DNA from 2 places in the Paenibacillus sp. FSL R5-0470 genome. Region 2 is predicted to be linked to the other one. Evidence: predicted binding sites of a transcription regulator. Region 2 holds the regulator's gene; the other holds the start of a gene.
What was found. Region 2 encodes LexA, which represses DNA repair genes until DNA is damaged. Its sites were predicted from a motif close to CGAACATATGTTCG; they were not measured.
Positions count from the first base shown of each region.

Region 1: the regulator LexA is predicted to act here: its motif matches at 2,459-2,472, upstream of recA (recombinase RecA).

Region 1 covers NZ_CP150238.1:4,181,740-4,185,947, forward strand. Annotated here, with positions in the region: gene rny (ribonuclease Y) at 1-108, opposite strand, end outside; gene MKY99_RS18410 (RecX family transcriptional regulator) at 425-1,156, opposite strand; gene recA (recombinase RecA) at 1,322-2,389, opposite strand; gene MKY99_RS18420 (competence/damage-inducible protein A) at 2,689-3,975, opposite strand; gene pgsA (CDP-diacylglycerol--glycerol-3-phosphate 3-phosphatidyltransferase) at 4,085-4,208, opposite strand, start outside.
Region 2 covers NZ_CP150238.1:3,796,572-3,800,779, forward strand. Annotated here, with positions in the region: gene MKY99_RS16625 (hypothetical protein) at 1-299, opposite strand, end outside; gene MKY99_RS16630 (DUF896 domain-containing protein) at 349-558, opposite strand; gene MKY99_RS16635 (LysM peptidoglycan-binding domain-containing protein) at 668-1,081, opposite strand; gene lexA (transcriptional repressor LexA) at 1,377-2,003, shown strand; gene MKY99_RS16645 (L,D-transpeptidase) at 2,276-2,614, shown strand; gene MKY99_RS16650 (hypothetical protein) at 2,764-3,144, shown strand; gene MKY99_RS16655 (hypothetical protein) at 3,380-3,958, shown strand; gene MKY99_RS16660 (MBL fold metallo-hydrolase) at 4,083-4,208, opposite strand, start outside.

The DNA.
Region 1 (4,208 bases), 390 kb from region 2:
TGCGCTTTGAATTTTAGCTTCTGCAAGGGATTTACGAATAAAATAACCGAACCCAAAGAATAATGCAGCTACAACGAGAACGATAATGACCCAGATCCATGCTTGCATCTGTTCACCTCCTCGTTGGTTCCTCTCCAAGGTATATCCCTGGGAATTGTGCAGTTGTTAAACTATCCGTTCATCACCATACAAAAAACCGGTAAATAACCGATTGCCATACTGCACATGCTGCACATGCACACTGCCCGCCTTATCCGGCGATTACATTTCATATGAGTTGTACGCGAACCGTTTTAAAAAGTCACCTTTTTGGGAAGGAAAAAGGATTCTTACTTTATGCCGATTCATGTTATATTTTATTATTTATAAAAAGACATTGTCAAGAGAGTCGATATGCGCATTAATGTCAAGAGAATCAGTGAGTCTAGTAAAATTCCTCATCTTCACCCTCATAATTGTCTTCCTCAAGTAAAGTATTGATCACTTGTCGCACCATATCACCCGAGAATCCACGCCGCATTAAGAAGGCTCCAGTCTTTCTGCGCTTATCTGTGGCTTCACCACGAATAAGATTCCATTTCTTACGACCAATCTGAAGTGCACTCTCTAGTTCTTGTTCAGGACTGACATTCTCCAGTGCTTCCGAGATCAAGGTTTTGTCGATTCCTTTCTCACGTAGCTCTTGGCGAATCCACATTTTCCCTTTTCGCTGGTTCGTAATGCGTTGCTCCGCCCATTGCTTTGCATACAAGGGGTCATCAAGAAATCTTTCCTTCTGTAGCCGTTGCACCACTTCCGCAATAATAGTCTCCCCTATTTCCTTCTGCCGTAAACGGCGAGTCATTTCCATAGCGGTACGTGGCTTCCGTTCTAGATAACGAAGTCCTTCTACATAAGCTCGTTGTCGCTCATCAGCAACAACAATTTCCTCCAAATCGGCTTTCATAAAAGAATTACCAGTAATCATCCGATATTTAATCATGACGTCTTCGTGTACAGTCATGTTATAGGCTCCGAAATGTATGATGTAGCGGTGGTCCGACTTCTTCTGACGTTCTACCTTAGTAATTTCTAAAAGTTCTCCATCAGGAAAATCAGATAGGACCTGTACGTCCTGCTCATCCGATTCAAAATCCATATCCAGCTGTATTACCATAGTTGCTTGTCACCTCATAGCAATAAAATATCCCCACAAAGTGCGGCTTAACTTCGGTGCGTACTCAGGTACTTTGGGGGGACCCCAAATATATATGTTCTTACACTGTTAAGAAAAGACACCCTGCAACAATGAATCACAGGGCGTCCTATTCCTTAGTAAATTCTATTGTTCGATTTCGAGAAGTAGCTTTTCTTCTTCCTCTTGCTCTGCAATGATTTCCGCTTCATTTGGTGCAGCAACAATAGTGGACAGGTTACTTGCTTCACGGATCTTGTTCTCAATGATAAGTGCAATATCTTGATGTTCTTTCAAGAACTGTTTGGCATTCTCACGTCCTTGACCGAGACGCTCACCCTCATAGGAATACCATGCACCACTCTTATTCACGATGTCCATTTCAGTACCGATGTCTACAAGACTTCCTTCTCTGGAAATCCCTTCACCATACATGATATCAACATCAGCTTGTTTAAATGGAGGTGCTACCTTATTCTTCACAATCTTGATCTTGGTTCGGTTACCTACAACGTCGTTACCCATCTTAATACTTTCGACACGGCGAACATCCAACCGTACGGAAGAGTAGAATTTCAACGCCCGACCACCCGGTGTTGTCTCAGGGTTACCGAACATAACACCAATTTTCTCACGAAGCTGGTTAATAAAGATAGCAATTGTATTCGATTTACTAATGGCACCAGATAGCTTCCGAAGCGCTTGAGACATCAAACGAGCCTGTAGGCCGACGTGAGAGTCACCCATATCACCTTCGATTTCCGCTTTAGGAACCAACGCAGCTACGGAGTCAACGACAATAATGTCTACTGCACCACTACGGACAAGTGCTTCAGCAATCTCAAGTGCCTGTTCACCCGTATCTGGCTGAGATAGCAACAATTCATCAATGTTTACGCCCAAGTTACGTGCATACTTCGGATCGAGCGCATGCTCAGCATCGATAAATGCAGCTTGTCCTCCTTGTTTTTGCACTTCTGCAATAGCATGAAGAGCAACAGTCGTTTTACCGGAGGATTCAGGTCCGTATACTTCAATAATACGTCCCTTTGGAAGTCCGCCTATACCTAACGCAATATCAAGTGCCAAAGATCCGCTAGGTACAACTTCCACTTGCATATGAGTGGATTCTCCCAGTTTCATGATCGAACCTTTACCAAATTGTTTTTCTATTTGACGAAGCGCCATATCAAGCGCTGCACGACGATCTGACAATCAGACCACTTCCTTCACTGTTTATAATAATATAATAACGTGTTTCTGAGGTCTTGCCAAGCTTTTTTTCGAACATACATTCGTTTTTTTTGTCTCAAGCGTTAATTATCCCTTTTATTGTAAGCCTCCCTCCGGACATAGAAGTTAACTGATTTCTCTACTTCACCGGACATCAACGACTTATGATCAAAACCAAAACAGCGATCAAAATCTCCGCAGATATACAAAAAACCGCAGCAAAGAAATCTCAGTGCCACGGTTCTTCCGTATGTCTCAATTATAACTGGGCTAATCTCCCATTACAAGTCTGAGCCTTCAAGAGGTGTCTCCACCTTCCGTTCCTCAAGTCTGCGCCATAGACGATACAACAGAGCTTTAACAGTACGCAGTCGTATATTTTCACGTGTACCTTTAAGATTAAGCTCGTATACTTCTGTCTTACGCCCGCGTTCAGCTAAACCAATAAATACAAGTCCAACTGGCTTACGTTCAGAATAGCCTGGTCCTGCTACACCAGTTACAGATAAACCGAAATCACTATCTGCGATCATTCTCACCTGATCAGCTAACACCTCGGCAACTTCACGACTAACTGCCCCTGGAGCATCTGGCCCCTCCAAATAAGCACTTGGCACATTCAGAAGTTTTTTCTTCAGGTCGTTGGAATAACAGACGATTCCTCCCGCAAACATCGAAGCACTGCCTGGAATGTTAGTTATACTCTCCATCAGCAAGCCTCCCGTGCAACTCTCTGCCGCACTTAAAGTCAGACCTGCATCCGCCATCCAATCCACAATCAATTGCTCCAGTGGCACATCAATATTTGCATATAAATGTTCTGGCAAAATCTCTTTGATCTGTTTCTCCAGAATCTCCAGCTTCTTGTAAGCTTCATGCTCGGAAGGCGCTTTTGTCGAAATACGAACGGTTACCTCTCCCTCTTTAGCGTAAGGAGCTATGGTTGGGTCTGTCTGGCTGTGAATAAGATCAATGAGCTTATCCTCAAGCAGTGATTCTCCTATACCGGCAAATTTAAGCATTTTAGAATAAAGTGGCATTTCTGTCGTTAGAGCGTGCTGCTGGAGCCACGGTACAGCTTTATCTACGAACATCGGCTTCATCTCGCGAGGCGGACCAGGAAGCACAATATAATATTTCTTTTCATGCTCAAAAGCAATGCCAACAGCAAGACCAATCTCATTTGGCAAAGGTGTAGTTCCTTCAATTATAAGTGCCTGTTTACGATTATTCTCCGTCATTACAATCTTTCGATCATCAAAGAAACGTTGTACATGATCCATTGCCAAGCGATCTATATGAAGTGTGCGACCTAAGGAAGCAGCCAGCGCGTCCTTCGTTAGATCATCTTCTGTAGGACCAATACCACCGGTAAATATGATAACATCCGCTCTGCTTTGAGCGATCTCAATGGCTTGCTGCAAGCGACTGCTGTTATCCCCAACTACGGTTTGAAAATATACATCAATCCCAATAGCAGCTAGCTCAATAGACAAAAACTGGGCATTACTATTTACGATTTGACCGAGCAAAAGCTCCGTGCCTACTGCAATAATCTCCGCTTTCATACCTGGCTTTCGCCTCCTCGTTATAATGTAGATACACTGCTTTTAGGGTTTAAAAAAGGTAATAGGTGCTTTACCTATTACCTCTCCTATATGTAGCTGCCTAAAACGCTTAAGCATTATGCAGCTGTAATAGATCCTTATTCTTCACAAAATAATCAATTCCAGAGTAAATAGTGATCAAGGCTGCAGCCCAGATGGCAATATCGTCTACAGGAATGCTGACGAATTGAAAT
Region 2 (4,208 bases):
TTCAAGTACGGACGTCGGAAGAACAGAAGTGCCGCTAGTAAGTAGTACAAAACGACTCCTAGCCAGTTCATAAGCATACCATTACCTTTGGCTTGGTCCACTGAACCAATCATCCAAAACATAGTACCAAGCACTAATAACACTACTGGAAATGCAATGTTACGGCCTTTAAAGGTTTCGCTGTTCTTACCAGGAGATTTAGATTTAGATGCGTAAATCGTTTCCTTCCCCTGTTTCTTTCTTTGCTTATTAATTTGCTGCGTGTTGCGTTGAACCATTCTTTCCCAAGAACGGGCCATATGCGTTCCCCCTAGTCATCCAGTAATATCTATGAAAAGGAACAGGGTGTTAATGCTTACGCCCCTTGTTACCTTGTTCATGCTCATCATTATCGACCAATTCAATCGTATTCAATTGTGCTCGGAAGTTATTGCGAATATTCCCCAAATAAATTTCACGAAGCTTGGCGCGTTCCGCCGTTTCCTCTTGATTAAGGCCTACGCTCTTCTGTTTGCGTGCCAATTCGTTAATACGCGCGACCAACTCATCAATATTCAAAACTTTCCCTCCCCTTATAAATTAATTCTAACTCTGCCATGAGAAAAAGAGCTTGTCAAGGTTTACTCCCTGCAAGCTCTTCATGTCCTCTTATTATGTTCTTAGAATATTAATAAATAGGTAAAGTGAGAATATCTCCAGCATTAATCTGACTACCTTTAATGCCATTGGATTTTTTAATTCCTTCTATATATACAGCCGTTTTCATATCAGAAGGTTTATTCTCAAGAGCAATACTCCAAAGTGTATCTCCACGTTCAACCACTACGCGCTTCTCATCCTTCATTAAAGTAGTAGATCCTGCAAATACATTACCTACTACTGTAAGTCCTGATAGTACGAGCACAATGATCAATGTCAGTTTAATAACAAAATCTCTTCGGAACAAACGCATCAAGCCTTCAAGCAAAAGCTCTGTAATTTCTTTAATCTGAGCTGAATAACGGGTAATAGGATTATGTCCTAAAGATTCAACCACTGGGGCTTTATCGTAGATGCTGCGGTATGTACTGTATTTTAACATGAATATCATCCTCCAAACACTTGTTCTTACTTTTGAAATTATAATAACACGAACATGTGTTTTGTTCAATACTATTTTAGAACAATTGTTCTCTTTTTTTCAGAGGTTACTATTTACCATATTCTTCATATAAAGAATCACTCTTATCGTTTAGATGAAGGAAACGCAATCAATACAAGACTACCATTTATTAACTCTTTCGAATTAATATTTATAATAGTTAGAACTTATGTTTGTGCGAACGGTAGTTCTATGTTATAATTTTCCCAAACATTACTATATGGGGTTGATTCCAATGTCAAAGATTTCAAGTCGCCAGCTGGCGATCCTGGAATTTATACGTAGCGAAGTCCGCAGCAAGGGTTATCCTCCTTCCGTCCGGGAGATTGGAGAAGCTGTTGGTCTTGCTTCCAGCTCCACAGTTCACGGTCATTTAGATCGGCTAGAGAAGAAGGGACTTATCCGTCGAGATCCAACGAAGCCTCGTGCGATAGAATTGCTTGGCCAAGAGGATTCCGAGAATGTCCATCATTTCGCGCAAACCGTCGCTCGCATTCCTGTCGTAGGTAAGGTTACCGCCGGGGTTCCTATCACTGCTACTGAGAATATTGAAGACTACTTCCCGCTTCCAACTCACTATGTTGGAGATAACAAAGTATTTATGTTATCGGTTCAAGGTGACAGTATGGTCGAAGCTGGGATTATGAATGGCGACTATGTTATTGTTCGTCAACAACAAACGGCTGATAACGGAGATATCGTTGTAGCTATGACCGAAGAAGATGAAGCAACCGTTAAGACTTTTTATAAAGAACGTGATCATATACGTCTTCAGCCGGAGAATCCGGCGTACGAGCCTCTTCGCCTTAATCGCGTGACCATTCTCGGCAGAGTTATCGGATTATTTCGAGATATCCACTAAGTATGCACTCCTACCAAGCGAAAACGGATACCGTCCTTTAGGACGGTATCCGTTTCTACGAGAAGTATAAGGATAGGGTATATCGTATAATATATACTTTCTTTTATTTTTTAAAAAAAGCTGTTCTGCAAATGCAGAACAGCTTTTTTATTGTTATCAAACTCCATTCATCAATTACAGAACATTTGTTCTCATAGGCTAAAATGACCATTTTTAATGAATAACCGTTTAGGCATCCTCCTCATATCTTAATTAGAAAGGAGTGTTGCACAATGCCAAATTACCGGATTATAGTTGATCTGACGCAGCGTATGCTTTATCTTCTTGATAACGACATTGTGATCAGGGGCTTCCCAGTCGGAATCGGTAAAATGTTAACTCAATCACCACTCGGTGAATTCACAATCATTAACAAACAACCCGATCCAGGTGGTCCATTTGGGGTCTTTTGGATGGGTCTATCTAAGCCTCACTATGGGATACATGGAAATAATGATCCCTCATCCATAGGGCACGAAGTATCCCACGGTTGTATTCGTATGTACAATAAAGATGTGTTAGCACTAGCTGCGATTGTTCCTATTGGAACACGAGTAACGATCAGGAATTAAATCTATCTCTATAGATAAACACGCCTCACTCATGGTTCAATGGAGGGGGCGTGTTTGTATTTATGTATTTTTGATGACCTAATAGGAATTATGTGGTTATATGTCGAATAATGTTAACAGGGTTTCAAATTGAAAGGAAGTGTCTCGTTTTGAACAACTCAAAAATTAGAACCCTCGTCGATTTTAAAGTCGATGCACTTGTTAAACTCTCTGGCTTATTGTTAAATAACGATCAAGCGAGTGGAAAAAAAGTAAATTTACTCACCTCATTCGGCAGTATTCAAGGGACCATCTCCCCTTCCACCTCCAATAAAGAGGATGTTTTTGACTTAAAATCTCTAATGGATGATGTCATTGTAGATGAATACATATCTTATTTAGGTGCGGAACATCCCGATAAAAATTTCAGCTATAACTTTGTAGTCCTTAATGATGTTTCTGTAAGACCCTATACTCACTATGAATCTCCGATCGAATACAAACAGCTAATTGTTTATACCGATCAAATCACAGCCTTCAATTTCTTATGATTTTGACATATTTATTTTAAAAAGCTCTCAACAAAGCACTCCAGCAGTTGCCCCAATTTTGCACTCAGCTCGCAAAATCGGCAGATCTCTGGGTGCTTTCTCTTTTTCTAATCAGTAGTCGTTTCCTAAATTCCCACGATTTTCGCTCTTAACAGATACTAGTAGAGAGAATTCAGGCATATCTTTCAATAAGCAATAAATCTTGCTCTACTGAGATCTTTGGAGGTGTGATTACATGCTGATTTTCTTGATGTATATGTTTGCCATTGTAGGAGGAATCTTAATTCTAAGTGCCGTTATTATAGAATTAAAAAAACTATCTACTTCTTCTGAACTTTCTAAGCTGTTAAACGCAACCTCATCTTTTAATATTATATTCACCAAAACATTCATTCCGCCCAATCAATCGCACTTGATCGCCCTTAATGAACCTTATAAAAAAATAGCAATAGGTACCAGCAATCCGAAAACAAGCAAAAAGGCAATAGCAAAGCTATACTCGTTCGACAATATAATGGGATCAGAGATTGTTGTTAACGCACTAACCCTTTCAAAAGTATCTAAACGACAACAAAACAGCAAATCAACTGCTTCAAGTGCGGATATTAATGTGGTTAATAGCGGTGACGAAGAGGCTGATGTTATCGAGGAACTTACGCTTAAAATATACATGAACAGCAATGAAATACCTGTGTATAGTATTTCCTTCTTGCCAGGCTTACTACCCATTCAACAATCCGATAATCAGTACAAAGAAGCTTACTCCCAAGTCCAACAATTACATGCGTTCTTCAGGTCGATCGTATCCGAATGAATGCCCCCCTTCCGCCTATTATTACTTCACTTTACCTTTCCCAATTAGAAATTTTGAAAACCTTAAGGAAAGACAAAAAAACGGTCCTTTTGGGGGGCCGTTTTCGCTGCATCCAACATTCATTTTAAAATTGCACACTAAATCCGTTAAATTGATGAATGCCCGTACCATGAGCAACAAGATCCCGTTCACGTAATTCACGAACTGCCTTCATAACCTCTTGCAAAATAGCTGGATCTAGACCCAACGT